Regions from separate parts of the Pseudomonas sp. SMV71 genome, predicted to be linked through region 4. Evidence: predicted binding sites of a transcription regulator. Region 4 holds the regulator's gene; each other region holds the start of a gene.

Region 1 (3,810 bases), on a different contig from region 4:
TGAAGCCGCGCATCGCCACGTAGTCGTAGCGGTGGGTCGCGCCGTAGGGGTTGGTCAGTACACCAGGGGTATAGCGCATGGCCTGGGACACGGTTTGCGCGCCTTGGTCATCCATTTGCTCGCGGGTGACCACGGACACGCTTTGCGAGGTTTCCCGTAGCGCGGTGCTGGTTTTGGTGGCGACCTGGCTGTGGGTGGCGTTGTAGCCCTCCATGCTGCCCAGGGCGTTACCGAGTGCGAAACCCCGGATGTCGGTGGCCGCCAGCTCCAGGCTGTTGCTCGCGGGTGCGGTTTGCAGCACGTAACTGTTGCCGTCCTGGCTCACGGCTTCCAGTCCCGAGCCGCTGAGCAGGTGGCTCAGGGCCTGGTCGGGTGAATAATCGCCCTTGAGCCCCGGTGACTGGACACCGCTGGTTTGTTCCGGAGTGCTGGCCAGGGTGATGCCGGCCTGGCGGGCGAATTGATTGAGGACCTCGCTCAGCGGGCCGGCGGCGATGTTGTAGCTCTGACGGCTGGCCGTTACGCCATTGTCTGCGGCAATCACCCACGCCGGGATGGCGCCGACACCCAGCACGGTGGAGAACAGCGCCGCGTGGACCGCCTGGCGCAGCCGGCCCGGTTGCGCGGATGTGATGCGGGAATTGTTGTGAGGTAAGCGCTCAGTCATTGTAGGTTCCGTTGGAGTCGCTGAAGGCAGATAAGCGTTGCTTACTGTCCTAGCCGGACATCGGCCTGAAACCCGCCAAAAAAAATCACGCCAGGCGTTCCACCGTGACCCACCATCGGGTGCGATAGCGAATCCGCACCGCGAGCGTGCGAGGCAGGATGGCCAGCAATTTGTCGGTGTCCTCCAGGCGAAACACCCCCGACAAGCGCAGGTCGGCGATGGCTGCCGCGCATTTCAGATAACCCTGACGGTAGCGGCCTACCTCATTGAGGAAGTCCTGCAGACGCATGTTGCGGGTGACGATCAGCCCGTCCACCCAGGCGTCGGCATCCATGTCCAGGGAGGGCGACAGCGTCGCGGTCGACGAAGTGACCCGATAGCTTTGCCCCGCCGTCACCTGGATGGGCGCGCCGTTGCTGCCGGGATGGGAGCGGATCGCCACGCTGCCACTGGTAACGCTCAAGCGCGTGCAGTCGCTGTCCTGGCGCACGACAAAACGTCCTTCGAGCCCTTCGAACAGGCCATGTCGGCTTTGGACCCGCAGCGGGCGCCCCGGGTCGCGGTGGCAGGTGAGCATGATTTCACCCCGGACCAAGGTAATCAGACGCTGTTCGGCGCTGAAGTCCAGATCGGCGGCGCTGTGAGTATTGAGTTCAAGCCGCGTGCCATCCGGCAGTTGGAAGCCGCGTCGTTCACCCGTGGCAGTGGCGAAATCGGCGTTCCACGTTTGCCAGCCCAGATCTTTGCCCAGCCAGGCGGCACCGCCCATCAAAACAACGCCCGACAAGAGTTTCAGGGCCTGGCGACGACCGAGGCGCTGGGCACTGTTTTCCAAGGTGTCGAGGGCGATGTGGGCACCGGGCACGGCCCGCAGGTTCGCACTCAGTTCGCTGTGCAGCGATTGCACTCGCTGCCAGGCCAGTTCGTGCTCAGGGTGCGCCGCGCGCCATAGGTCGCACTGTCGCCGCAGCGTCGGGGCGCTGGCATGATTGCGCAAGCGCAGCAACCAGTGGATCGCTTGCCTGACCACCTGCTGCGACGGGCGACTGGGATGGGCCTGAGGGTTTTCCAACGGCTCAGCTTTCATAGCGCAGCACATAACAGTGGTACAGCGCATCGGCGACATAGCGTTCCACCGACCGCAACGAGATGCCCATCTGTTCGGCAATCTGTTTATAGGTCAGTCCTTCGCACTGGGCCAGCAGGAAGGCTTTGCGTACTTTCGGCTTGAGGCCTTCGAGCATCCGCGCAATGGCTTCGAGCAATTCCAGAATCAGGGCCTGTGCTTCCGCCCCTGGGGTTTCGGCCTCCGGGAGATGAGCGATGGTTTCCAGATAAGCGCGTTCGATTTCTTCGCGCCGCCAGTGATCGATCACCAGGCCTTGGGCGATGGTCCGCAGAAAAGCCCGTGGGGCCTTGAGCTCCAGGCGTTCGCTGCGCTGCAGCAATCGGACAAAGGTGTCCTGCGCGAGGTCTGCGGCATCGGCGGCATTGCCCAATCGGGTGCGCAGCCAGGTGTTGAGCCAGCCGTGGTGATTGCTGTAGAGCGTCTGTACTGCTAGCTGGGGAGATGACATGAACACGACGGCCTGGGTATCACAAATGATAATAGGTCGCATTGTCATCATGCCCCGGTGAATTTGCAACCACCGTCGGACTGCCGTGTCCTCTTGTCGCCTGTTTCTTTTAACGACTAATTTTTTTCAGTGGCTTGCCGACAGCTTGGTGAGCGTGCACCAAAGTGGAGCGAGGTCAAAAGCCCCGTCTACGCTTTACCTGCAACCGCAACCGGAATGCACCCCCACTCCTGCATAAGAAGCCCCATCGATGAATCTGAAGTTCAGTCACAAAATCCTCCTGGCCGCCTCTGGTGTCGTGGTCCTGGCGTTTGCCCTGTTCACGCTCTACAACGACTATTTGCAGCGCAGCACCATCGGCAGCAGCCTCGAATCTTCCATCGAGCAGTCCGGTGACCTGACAGCCAGCAGTATCCAGAACTGGATGAGTGGCCGCGTGCTGGTGCTGGAAAACCTTGGCCAGAACATCGCACACCAGGGCGCCAATGCGGATCTGGCGGGGCTGGTGGATCAGCCGGCGCTGACTTCTAACTTTCAATTCACCTATGTGGGCCAGGCCAACGGGACGTTCACCCAGCGCCCGGACGCCAAGATGCCTGACGGCTACGACCCGCGTCAGCGGCCCTGGTACAAACAGGCCGTGAGCATTGACAAGACTATGCTGACCCCGCCCTATTCGGCGGCCGTCGGCGGTCTGGTGGTGACCATTGCCTTGCCGGTCAAGAAGAACGGCGAACTGCTCGGTGTCGTGGGCGGTGACCTGAGCCTGGAAACCCTGGTGAAAATCATCAACTCGGTGGACTTCGGTGGGATTGGCCATGCGTTCCTGGTCAGCGGCGACGGTCAGGTGATCGTCAGCCCGGACAAAGACCAGGTGATGAAGAACCTCAAGGACATCTACCCCAACACGCCGGTGCGCATCGCCAAGGGCATCCAGGAAGTCGAGCTGAACGGGCAGGATCGGATCCTTTCGTTCACCCCGGTGACCGGCCTGCCGAACGCCGAATGGTATATCGGCCTGTCCATCGACAAGGCCAGGGCCTACGCGCCGCTGAGCCAGTTCCGTACGTCCGCGCTGATCGCGATGTTCATTGCGGTGGCTGCCATTGCATTGCTGTTGAGTATGCTGATTCAGGTGCTGATGCGTCCGCTGACCACCATGGGCCGCGCCATGCAGGACATCGCCCAGGGCGAAGGCGACCTGACCCGGCGCCTGGTGGTGCAGGGCAAGGACGAGTTCGCGGTGCTGGGCGGCTCGTTCAACCAGTTCGTGGAGCGGATCCACGCGTCGATTTGCGAAGTGTCTTCCGCCACCCGGCAGGTGCATGACCTGTCGCAGCGGGTGATGACCTCATCCAACGCTTCGCTGGTCGATTCGGATGAGCAGAGCGCGCGGACCAACAGCGTGGCGGCGGCCATCAACCAACTGGGCGCCGCGACCCAGGAAATCGCCCGCAATGCCGCCGACGCCTCGCAACACGCCAGTGGCGCCAGCGAGCAGGCCGATGACGGTCGTCAGGTGGTGGAGAAAACCATCCAGGCCATGACCGAGCTGTCGCAGAAGAT
Region 2 (3,810 bases), on a different contig from region 4:
GATCCACCGCCAGGCGCGACAGTTCGGCACTGGCGGCGCTGGTCTGGTTGGCGCCGGTGGCCGATTGCACCGACAGGTCGCGGATGTTCACCAGGTTGCGGTCCACTTCGCGGGCCACCTGGGCCTGTTCTTCGGCGGCGCTGGCAATGACCAGGTTGCGCTCGTTGATCTCGACGATGGCGGTGTTGATCGTGTCCAGGGACATGCCGGCGCCGCGAGCGATGTTCAGGGTCGACTCGGCGCGCTCGGTGCTGTTGCGCATCGAATCCACGGCCTGTTCGGTGCCGCTCTGGATGCTGCCGATCATGCGCTCGATCTCGCTGGTCGACTGCTGGGTGCGATGCGCCAGGGCACGCACCTCGTCCGCCACCACGGCAAAGCCACGACCGGCTTCACCGGCACGGGCGGCTTCGATGGCTGCGTTCAGCGCCAACAGGTTGGTCTGGTCGGCCAGGCCACGAATCACGTCCAGCACCTTGCCGATGTCACGGGACTCATCGGCCAGGTTGCCGATCAAGGTCGCAGTGCCTTGCACGTCGGCGCTCATGCGTTCGATGGCGCTGACCGTCTCTTGCACCAGGTCCCGACCATCGCCGGCCGACGTCGTAGCGTGCTTCGAGGCTTCCGAGGTACTGACCGCGTTGCGCGCCACTTCTTCCACGGCACTGGTCATTTCGTTGACGGCGGTGGCGGCCTGTTCGATTTCGTTGTTCTGCTGGGTCAGGCCGCGGGCGCTTTCGTCGGTGACACTGTTGAGCTCCTCGGCGGCGGAGGCCAGTTGCGTGGCCGAGCCGGAGATGCGTTGCAGGGTGTCGCGCAGTTTTTCCTGCATGGTCGACATGGCCCGCAGCAGGCGTCCGGCTTCATCGCTGCCATCGACGATGATCGGCCGGGTCAGGTTGCCCTTGGCGATCTCTTCGGCGGCATCCAGGGCATTGGCAATCGGTCTGGTGATGCTGTTGGTCAATAGCCAGGCGAACAGCAGGGTCAGGCCGGTGGCGATGACCAGCAGCGTGACCACCCAGTTGAAGGCCGTGGAATATTGCTGCGTCGCGCCTTGGTTCAAGGTTTCGGCTTGCAGGTTGTTGATCTCCACCAGGCGGGCGATGGCCGCGTTGACGGCATCGGAATTACTCAGCAGTTCAGTGTTGAGCAGCACGCGCAGGTCATCGACCTGGTTGTTGCGCGACAGGGTTTTCATCCGATCTTCAAGCTGGCGATACTGGCCCAACAGCTGTACGAGTTGGTCATAGGCGGCCCGTTCATCCGCAGCGCTGATGAGATTTTCATAAGCGGTCTGGGCGGCGCGGATCTGCTGGCTGCGTTGTTCCAACAGATCGTAGGTCTTCTGCTGGATGTCCGGTTCCCGGTTGACCAGCAGCCGATAGGACAGCACGCGCAGGCGCAGGGTGATTTGAGTGAATTCGTCGAGGGCCTTGATGCTGGGCACACTGTTTTCGACGATGTTTTCGCCGGACGTGCGGATCTTGCTCATCTGGCTCAGGGCAAATACACCAAGGGCCAGCATCAGGGCGCCGATCAGGGCAAACCCCAGGAACGCCCGCGGCGCGATGTTCATATTACGTAAGGACATGGAAAGTACCGGAAAGGGGCGTCCGTGCGAGACTGTTACGGGTATGCCTGACTTATCGGTCATGTGACTGAAGTCTTGAGGAGCGTGCGGGGTTTTGTCGCGCCGTTACGACGAAGGGTAGGAACCAGATTCGTGAACCACAGTCTTTACAGCTCGCCAGCGAAGCACCGTCGCCTATGCCCCATAGCATCGCCGGTGACTTTTCTTTATCGTACGCGCCCCCTGAAAATCCCTGGAAATCAATATGTTGGAAGCATCCCTCAGCCAGCTGGAGCAACTGGTCAATGACCTGGTGCAACAGAACCGCCACCTCACCGGCCTGAATGAAACCCTGAGCGCAGAACTTGCCAGGGCCAAGGATGAAAACGAAAGCCTGCAACTGAGCCTGATGGAACAGGAAGAACTGCACGGCACCACAGCTGCGCGTATCCAGGCGCTGATCGAGCGTGCCAGTGCAGGCACTGTCAGCGCATGAAGCACGCCGCCGACGGGGTAACGGTCATCTCGATCCTGGGAGAGGACTATTCAATCAAGGCGCCGGCCGGCCAGGAACAGGCCTTGCTGGACGCCGCTTCGATGCTCAAGACGGCCCTGGCCGAGACCAAGCGTAAATATCCGACGCTGATCGGTGATCGGCTGTTGGTGCTGGCGGCCATGAACCTGTGCTCGCAGCAGATCGAGATGCAGAAAAACCATCAAGCGGAGCTCGAGCGTTATCAAGAGCAGGTCAGCGCTACGGTGGATGTCATTGCCAAGACGATTCAGCAGGCGTGAAGGTTTCGGCTCATAACGCCGTGTCGTCTGTGCTTATGTCATCGCGAGCAGGCTCGCTCCCACATTTGATCTGCTGTGAGCGCAGACTTGGCGTTCACTCGGAACCAGTGTGGGAGCGAGCCTGCTCGCGATAGCGATTTGAGCCGCGCTACAACACCCGGCTCAGAACCACTCGTCCCGCATCCCCAGGCACGTGTCGTCCCGCGCTTCGAGCAATGCCAGTTCATGGTGGCAGCCGGGAATTTCCCAGGTCAGGAAATACCGCGCCGCTTGCAGCTTGCCCTTGTAGAAGTCGCTGTCTGCGGCATCGCCCCTGGCCAGGCCTTCTTCGGCGCGAATCGCCTGTTCCAGCCAGCGCCAGCCGATCACCATGTGACCAAACACCTTCAGATACAGCGCGGAGTTGGCGAGGCTGCTATTGACCTTGCCCTGGGCCAGATCGGTCAGAAGGCCCAGGGTGACTGTCTGCAAGCTCGCCACCAGGGCTTCCAGCGGCTGGCGCAAGGGCGTCAGTGAATCGTGGGCCTGGGCGCGCTCGGTGGTGTCGGCCACCAGGCGAATCAATTGCTTGAGCCCGGCGCCGCCGTTCTGCGCCAGTTTACGGCCCAGCAGGTCCAGCGACTGGATGCCGTGGGTGCCTTCGTGGATCGGGTTCAGGCGGTTGTCGCGGTAGTACTGCTCCACCGGGTACTCGCGAGTGTAGCCGTGGCCGCCGAGAATCTGGATGGCCAGTTCGTTGGCCTTCAGGCAAAACTCCGACGGCCAGGATTTGACGATGGGCGTCAGCAGATCCAGCAGTTCATGGGCGCGCCGCCGTTCGGCTTCGTCTTCAAGTGTGGTGGTATCGTCGAACAACCGCGCCGCATACAGGCCCAGGTCAAACGAGCCTTCGACATAAGCTTTCTGGGTCAGCAGCATGCGCCGCACGTCGGCATGCTGGATGATCGCGACTGGTGCGGTAGTCGGGTCCTTACTGTCGGGCACCCGGCCTTGCGGACGTTCGCGAGCGTACTCAAGGGAATACAGGTACCCGGCGTAACCCAGCATCACCGCGCCCATGCCGACGCCGATCCGCGCCTCGTTCATCATCTGGAACATGTAGCTCAGGCCGTGGTGTGGCTTACCCACCAGATAGCCGACGCACTCGCCGTTGTCGCCAAAGTTCAGCGCCGTGGACGTGGTGCCGCGCCAGCCCATCTTATGAAACAACCCGGCCAGCAGCACGTCGTTGCGCGGGCCGAGGCTGCCGTCGTCGTTGACCAAGAACTTGGGCACGATTAACAGCGAAATACCCTTCACCCCCGCTGGTGCGTCCGGCAGTTTCGCCAGGACCATATGCACGATGTTTTCCGACAACGGGTGATCGCCGCCGGAAATGAAGATCTTGTTGCCTTTGAGGCGGTAGGTGCCGTCCGGCGCCGGCTCGGCGCGGGTGCGGATGT
Region 3 (3,810 bases), on a different contig from region 4:
TGTGCATGGCAGATGGTTTCAGTTGTCACAAATCCACTGTGGGAGCGAGCCTGCTCGCGATGAGGGCGGCTCAGCTGGCACCAATGCTGAATGTACCGCCGCCATCGCGAACAAGCTCGCTCTCACAGGCCTCGCTCAAACCCGAAACTGCTTGAGCAACCCGTTCAACTGTTCACTCAACGCCTTGAGACGGCTACTGGCCAGGCTCGATTGCTCAGCCGCCAGGGCGGTGCTGTGGGACAGGCCGGCGGCCTGGGTGACGTTCTGGTTGATGTCTTCCACCACATGGGCCTGTTGCAGGGTGGCGCTGGCGATAGACGCGTTCAGGCTGTTGAGGTTGCGCAGGGCCTGGCCGATGGCATTGAGGCTGGCGCCCGCCAGGCCGGCCTGCTCGATGGTCAATTGTGAGGCGCGGCTGCTGTCGCTGATGACTTTCACCGCAGCTTCGGAGTGGTTTTGCAGGCGTTCGATCATCGCCTGGATTTCAGCGGTGGACTTCTGGGTGCGTTGGGCCAGCAGCCGTACTTCATCGGCCACCACCGCGAAGCCACGGCCCTGTTCCCCGGCACGGGCCGCTTCGATCGCGGCGTTCAGGGCGAGCAGGTTGGTCTGCTCGGCAATCGAGCGGATCACTTCCAGGACGCTGCCGATCTGCGTGCTTTCGCTCGCCAGGGTGCGGATCACTTCCACTGCCTGGTCGATGGTCTGGGAGAGTCGATCGATCTGTTGCAAGCTGCCGTCGATATTGATCTGGCCCTGTTGGGCCTGGGATTCTGCGTCGCGCATTTCGCTGGCGGCGTGTTCGGCGTTCTTCGCCACGTCCTGTACGCCATAGGTCACTTCGTTGATGGCCGTCGCTACCAGCTCCATTTGTTGCGACTGCTGCTGGCTGCGCTCCTGAGCCTGGGTGGCGTCGTTGCCCAATTCGTTGGAAGATTGCCCCAGCGCGCTGGCCGAATCCTGCAACTGACCGACCACCTGGCGCAGCTTGGCGGTGAAAGCATTGAAGTGTCGCGCCAACTGGGTGACTTCGTCCTGGCCGTGGGTGTCGAGGGTGCGGGTCAGGTCGCTCTCGCCGCTGGCAATGTTCGCCATTGCATTAACGGTTTCCTGCAACGGTCGCACGATGCTGCGCACGATCAGCGTTAACAGCAAGGCCATGATCAGCGTGATCGCCAGGCCGATGGCCGAGGCTTGGATCAGCTGGGAACGGAATTCAGCCTGGACGTCGTCCACATAGACGCCTGAGCCAATGACCCAGCCCCACGGCTCGAACAGTTTGACGTAGGAGGTCTTGCCTACCGGCGCCTCGGCGCCCGGCTTCGGCCAGAGGTAATCCACCATGCCGGCGCCCTTGGACTTGGCGATGGCGACCATCTCGTTGAACAACGCAAAACCGTTCGGGTCGCGGATCGACGAGAGGTTCTGGCCTTCCAGCTTCGGGTTGGTCGGGTGCATGACCATGACGGGCGTCAGGTCATTGATCCAGAAGTAATCGGTGTCGTTGTAACGCAGGCCGCGCACGGCACTGAGCGCTTGTTTCTGCGCGGCGTCGCGGCTCAGGGTGCCTGCCGTTTCCAGGCCATGGTAGTAAGTCAGCACGCCACTGGCGGTCTGCACCACATGTTGGGTTTTCTGCACCTTGGCCTGATAAAGGTCGTTGTGGATCTGCTTGAGCATCAAGGCGCCCAACGTGAACAGCATCACGATGGCCACGACCAGGATGAGCCACAAGCGTCGGCTGATCGACACACTGCGCAAGCTATTCATACGCTATTACTCCGGTTTTTATTCTTGTCATCAACCACCGTCGGCGCTGTTGCATCACGCGGGAACGCCTGACTGACCTCAGGTATAACGCGGCAGCGTTATCAGTGCTTGTCTGATAGGATTTCGGCCCCGCAGCGCAAAACCTGAGCGCAAGTTGATTGTTTCATTGGTTTTTTCAGAGCGGTCACGGTTATGGTGCTGCCCGCTGCGTGCATTTGCAAAACACTTGAACATGACGAAACCTGCATAAAAAGCTTGTTTTTGGGGGATGAATGGATTTGTGGACCGCCTTTCAGGCACTGATTCTTGGCGTGGTAGAGGGTTTGACGGAGTTTCTGCCGATTTCCAGCACGGGGCACCAGATTATCGTCGCCGACCTGCTTCAGTTCGGAGGCGAGCGCTCGATGGCGTTCAATATCATTATCCAGCTGGGCGCCATCCTCGCGGTGGTCTGGGAGTTCCGGCGCAAGATCTTCGACGTGGTGCTGGGCTTGCCAACCCAGCCCAGCGCCCGGCGTTTCACGGCCAATCTGTTGATCGCCTTCCTGCCTGCGGTGGTACTGGGCGTACTGTTGGCCGACTGGATTCATCATTACCTGTTCAACCCGATCACCGTGGCGGCGGCGCTGGTGATAGGTGGCTTCGTGATGCTCTGGGCGGAGAAACGCCAGCATCAGGTGCACGCCGAGACAGTGGACGACATCACCTGGAAAGAAGCCTTGAAAGTCGGCTTGGCCCAGTGCCTGGCGATGATCCCCGGCACCTCCCGCTCCGGCTCGACCATTATCGGCGGGCTGTTGTTCGGCCTGTCGCGAAAGACCGCGACCGAGTTTTCGTTCTTCCTGGCAATGCCGACCATGGTCGGCGCTGCGGTCTATTCCGGCTACAAGTACCGCGAGTTGTTCGTCCCGGCGGACTTCCCGGTGTTCGCCGTCGGCTTCGTCACCGCTTTCATTTTCGCGATGATCGCGGTCAAGGGCCTGTTGCGTTTCATCGCCAGCCACAGTTACGCCGTGTTCGCCTGGTATCGGATCGCCTTCGGCCTGCTGATCCTGGCAACCTGGCAGTTTGGCTGGGTTGACTGGACCGCCGCCAAGCCATGAATGACGCAGGCCCCCGTAACCGCACGGCGCGCAGCAGCGAGGGCGCCGTGAAGAACCTGCGGCTGAAGCTGGTTGCATTTGCGCTGTTGTGTGCCTTGTCGCTGACCGGTTCGCTGCTGCTGGGGTTACGGGCGATATCCTGGGTGCCGATGGTGGCCTATGGCGTCGTCAGCGCGGTGGCGTTTCTGCTGTACTGGAGCGACAAGCGCAAGGCCCGCGCCGACGCCTGGCGCACTCCGGAGAACGTCTTGCACGCGGTGGAATTGGCGGGTGGCTGGCCGGGGGCGCTGCTGGCACAGCAAGCGTTTCGCCACAAGACCCGCAAGGTGTCGTTCCAGGTGGTGTTCTGGTTTATCGTGCTGTTGCACCAGGTGTTCTGGATCGACCAGTTGTTCCTCGGACGCCTGCTGACCCTGTTCTAAATCAGGAGGCCGACCTGCGTGCGCTTGGGCAACTTGCTCACGACCAACTGGTGGGAGCGTTGCAGCAGGCCACGCAGCTCCTCGGCGCCCAGCGGGTAGGGCACCTGCATGATGATCCACTGGGCCCGCGCCAGGTAAGGCGCCGGATGAATGCCGGGACGGTCGCAATGGCCGAGAAACAGATCCTTGTCGACCTTGAACGCCAGTGAGTCCCCGCGCAGGCCCTGAAGGGCAAACATCTTGTTGCCGGCGACGGAAAACACCCGCACGCCGCCCCACTTGTAATCTTCCTGCGCCCCGGGCAGGCCCAGGCAGAACTGCGCGACCTGCTCTTCGTTCCAACTCATAGCGTCCTGTCTCCACAGCGGTTGAATGCTTCGACCAAATGGTCGATCCAGGCCCTGACCGCCGGCAACACGCCTCGACGGTGCGGATAGACCGCTTGCAGCCAACCATCGGGTAATGACCACCCGGGCAATAACTCCACTAACGTACCGTCCTGCAATTCCTGCTCG
Region 4 (3,810 bases):
GACAGCACTCCACCAGCTCGTTGAGCTGGAGGAAGCCGGCGCCTCCTTTTACAGTGTGGAAACCGCGAAAAATTGCATTGAGCAGATCCGCATCATCCGGTCGGCTTTCCAGCTCGACCAGTTGCTCGGAAAGTTGCTCTAGAATCTCGCCGGCCTCAACCAGGAAATCCTGAAGGATCTCTTCATCGGCGCCGAAGCTCATTAATGGCTGCTCCTAAAACAGGTAGGTCGTGATGACGGTTAATGCCGGATTGCGTTGGAGCTGTGAGCGTGCCAGGCAAGGCGCGAGACGCGGGTAAGGGTTGTTTCCTTACCAAGTTTCGCAACGCGGCATGGCGCGCTCACAGCTCCAACCCTCCGGGCCGCGCCCCACAAGGCGCAAGCCGTCGTTACTCGTCGTTCATTTGGAAAACCAAACCGCACTCCTCGTGCCTAGTCTTGCGCCTTGTGGGGCACGGCGCGACCGGCATTAACCGTCATCACGACCTACAAACTCAGAATCCAAGGCTGGACAGCAAATCGTCCACATCGTCCTGACCGGACACAACGTCTTCTCTTTTATCGGCATGAATCTGCGGACCTTCACCCTGAGAGAGATGTTTTTGTGGATCTTTTTCTGCAAGTATCGCTGCACGGTCGTGTTCGATGCCTGCAAAGCGGTCAACCTGGCTGGCCATCAGCACCAGCTTGAGCAGATTGCTTTCCACTTCGGTGACCAGTTGGGTCACCCGCTTGATGACCTGGCCGGTCAGGTCCTGATAGTCCTGGGCCAGCAAGATATCGTTGAGGTTGCTTGCAACGGCGCGGCCTTCGGTGCTGCTGCGCGTCAGAAAAGCGTCAACCCGACGGGCCAGTTCCCGGAACTCTTCAGCCCCGACTTCGCGCCGCATGAAGCGCCCCCAGTCGGTGCTCAAGGCCTGGGCTTCTTCGCTCAGGCCATTGACCAGCGGCGTGGCATTTTCCACCAGGTCCATGGTGCGGTTGGCCGCAGCCTCGGTCAGCTTGACCACATAACCCAGACGCTCGGTGGCGTCGGTGATCTGCGAGACTTCCTCGGCCTGCGGCATGTGCGGGTCGATCTGGAAATTGACAATCGCGCTGTGCAATTCACGCGTGAGCTTGCCCACTTCCTGATACAGACCGCGGTCACGGGTCTGGTTGAGCTCATGGATCATTTGAACCGCATCGCCAAAACGACCTTTTTCAAGGCTCTCGACCAGTTCGCGGGCATGTTTTTTCAGGGTCGATTCGAAATCGCCCATAGAAGATTCGTTATCCATAGCTCCCCCGTGGCGCCGTTAACCGATGCGTTCGAAGATTTTTTCGATCTTCTCTTTCAACGCCTGGGCCGTGAAGGGTTTGACCACATAGCCATTCACACCGGCCTGGGCCGCTTCGATGATCTGCTCGCGCTTGGCTTCGGCAGTCACCATCAGCACCGGCAGGTGCTTGAGCTTTTCATCGGCACGCACCTGGCGCAGCAGGTCGATGCCGGTCATGCCTGGCATGTTCCAGTCGGTGACCAGGAAATCGAAGTTACCGCTGTGCAACATCGGGAGCGCGGTGGTCCCGTCATCTGCTTCGGCCGTGTTGGTGAACCCGAGGTCACGCAACAGGTTTTTAATGATCCGCCGCATCGTTGAAAAATCATCAACGATGAGGATTTTCATGTTCTTGTCCAATTCGACCTCCAAGCAGTCTTAAACGCGTCCAGCACCTGAACGCGCCATTTCAATCAATTCCGGCACAACACTCGACAACGGTCTGGAGCGCTGCACGTGGCTGGCGCATGACTGGCCAATCTCGTTCGCAATCGCTCCACACGCCTGTCAGCGCGCTCGCCACTCCCCCAAACGCCCCCGCAAGCGGGCCGCGCACTGGCTGTGTAACTGGCTGACCCGCGATTCGCTGACCCCCAGGACCTCACCGATCTCCTTGAGGTTCAGCTCTTCGTCGTAGTACAGCGCCAAGACCAGCCGCTCACGCTCCGGCAAATTGGCAATCGCTTCGGCCAGCGCGCTCTGGAACCGTTCATCTTCCAGGTCACGCGCAGGCTCCATGTGAGTACTTGCGCCATCCTCATGCAGCCCTTCATGTTCGCCGTCCTGCAACAGGTCGTCGAAACTGAACAGGCGGCTGCCCAAGGTATCGTTCAAAATCCCGTAGTAATCATCGAGACTCAACTGGAGTTCGGCCGCAACCTCGTGATCTTTAGCGTCGCGCCCGGTTTTAGCTTCAATTGCCCGGATCGCGTCGCTGACCATGCGCGTATTACGGTGCACCGAGCGCGGCGCCCAATCGCCCTTGCGGACCTCATCGAGCATTGCCCCGCGAATGCGGATCCCGGCATACGTCTCGAAGCTGGCGCCTTTGCTCGCGTCGTATTTGTTCGCCACCTCGAGCAGGCCGATCATGCCGGCCTGGATCAGGTCCTCGACCTGAACACTGGCCGGCAGGCGCGCCAGCAAGTGGTACGCGATACGCTTGACCAGGGGCGCATAACGCTCGATCAGTTCGTATTGGGCGTCCCGTGCCGATTTTTTGTAGAGATGGTTGTAACCGCTTGCAGTCATAGCACGGGCCCTGCTGTTTGTTGCACGAGACGCTCGACGAAAAATTCCAGATGACCGCGCGGATTGGCCGGCAAGGGCCAGCTATCGACCTTCTGGGCGATTGCCTTGAATGCCAGCGCGCATTTGGAACGTGGAAAAGCTTCATAAACGGCACGTTGCTTCTGAACCGCCTTACGCACGCTTTCGTCGTAAGGCACCGCACCCACGTATTGTAGGGCGACATCCAGGAAGCGATCCGTGACCTTGGTCAGCTTGGCGAACAGGTTGCGCCCCTCCTGCGGGCTCTGGGCCATGTTGGCCAGGACGCGGAAGCGGTTCATGCCGTAGTCGCGATTCAATAACTTGATCAGGGCATAGGCGTCGGTGATGGACGTGGGTTCATCGCAGACCACCAGCAGCACTTCCTGGGCGGCGCGTACGAAACTGACGACGGAGTCGCCGATACCTGCGGCGGTGTCGATCACCAGCACATCAAGGTTGTCACCGATATCGCTGAACGCCTGGATCAGGCCGGCGTGCTGGGCCGGAGTCAGGTGGACCATGCTCTGGGTGCCGGAAGCGGCCGGCACGATGCGAATCCCGCCCGGCCCCTGCAACAGCACGTCGCGCAGTTCACAACGGCCTTCGATGACGTCCGCCAGGGTGCGCTTGGGGGTAAGCCCCAGCAATACGTCGACGTTCGCCAGGCCCAGGTCGGCGTCCAGCAGCATGACCCGTCGGCCAAGCTCTGCCAGAGCCAGGGACAAGTTCACTGACACGTTAGTCTTCCCGACGCCACCTTTGCCGCCGGTCACCGCGATCACCTGTACGGGATGCATGCTGCCCATGTTCGTTCTTTACCTTGTCTTACGTAGACGGAGGCCACATTACTGGCTGCGCGTTCACACACGGAACAATGCATGGCAGACCATCGATGTAGGTACAAAAAATACTCATGATAACCTCAGCCGACCTGCTTGGTCGGGCTGTGGTAGATATCAGCGAACATGTCAGCCATGGCTTCTTCGCTGGGTTCTTCCTGCATTTGCACACTCACGGCACGGCTGACCAGTTGGTGACGGCGCGGCAGATGCAAATCATCCGGGATCCGCGGCCCGTCGGTCAGGTATGCCACCGGCAGATCGTGTCCGATCGCCAGGCTCAGTACCTCGCCCAGGCTTGCCGTTTCGTCCAGCTTAGTCAGGATGCAGCCGGCCAGCCCGCAGCGCTTGTAGCTGTGGTATGCGGCGGTTAGAAC

What was found. The regulator FliA, encoded in region 4, starts transcription of late flagellar genes. The targets are predictions, from matches to a motif close to CTAAAGTTTNNNNNNNNNNNGCCGNTAA.
Region 1: the regulator FliA is predicted to act here: its motif matches at 2,361-2,388, upstream of ACLEJQ_RS23745 (methyl-accepting chemotaxis protein).
Region 2: the regulator FliA is predicted to act here: its motif matches at 1,647-1,674, upstream of ACLEJQ_RS17855 (methyl-accepting chemotaxis protein).
Region 3: the regulator FliA is predicted to act here: its motif matches at 1,891-1,918, upstream of ACLEJQ_RS04520 (methyl-accepting chemotaxis protein).

Annotation. Positions count from the first base shown of each region.
Region 1 is NZ_JBKGGU010000029.1:45,565-49,374, forward strand. Features, by position in the region: gene ACLEJQ_RS23730 (TonB-dependent siderophore receptor) at 1-667, opposite strand, end outside; gene ACLEJQ_RS23735 (FecR domain-containing protein) at 753-1,754, opposite strand; gene ACLEJQ_RS23740 (sigma-70 family RNA polymerase sigma factor) at 1,744-2,244, opposite strand; gene ACLEJQ_RS23745 (methyl-accepting chemotaxis protein) at 2,495-3,810, shown strand, end outside.
Region 2 is NZ_JBKGGU010000016.1:93,525-97,334, forward strand. Features, by position in the region: gene ACLEJQ_RS17855 (methyl-accepting chemotaxis protein) at 1-1,594, opposite strand, end outside; gene ACLEJQ_RS17860 (hypothetical protein) at 1,839-2,069, shown strand; gene ACLEJQ_RS17865 (cell division protein ZapA) at 2,066-2,368, shown strand; gene ACLEJQ_RS17870 (acyl-CoA dehydrogenase) at 2,531-3,810, opposite strand, start outside.
Region 3 is NZ_JBKGGU010000003.1:322,612-326,421, forward strand. Features, by position in the region: gene ACLEJQ_RS04520 (methyl-accepting chemotaxis protein) at 136-1,770, opposite strand; gene ACLEJQ_RS04525 (undecaprenyl-diphosphate phosphatase) at 2,043-2,873, shown strand; gene ACLEJQ_RS04530 (DUF1294 domain-containing protein) at 2,870-3,295, shown strand; gene ACLEJQ_RS04535 (MmcQ/YjbR family DNA-binding protein) at 3,292-3,642, opposite strand; gene ACLEJQ_RS04540 (LysR substrate-binding domain-containing protein) at 3,639-3,810, opposite strand, start outside.
Region 4 is NZ_JBKGGU010000011.1:124,334-128,143, forward strand. Features, by position in the region: gene ACLEJQ_RS13555 (chemotaxis protein CheA) at 1-202, opposite strand, end outside; gene ACLEJQ_RS13560 (protein phosphatase CheZ) at 495-1,280, opposite strand; gene ACLEJQ_RS13565 (chemotaxis response regulator CheY) at 1,299-1,670, opposite strand; gene fliA (RNA polymerase sigma factor FliA) at 1,830-2,573, opposite strand; gene fleN (flagellar synthesis regulator FleN) at 2,570-3,400, opposite strand; gene flhF (flagellar biosynthesis protein FlhF) at 3,517-3,810, opposite strand, start outside.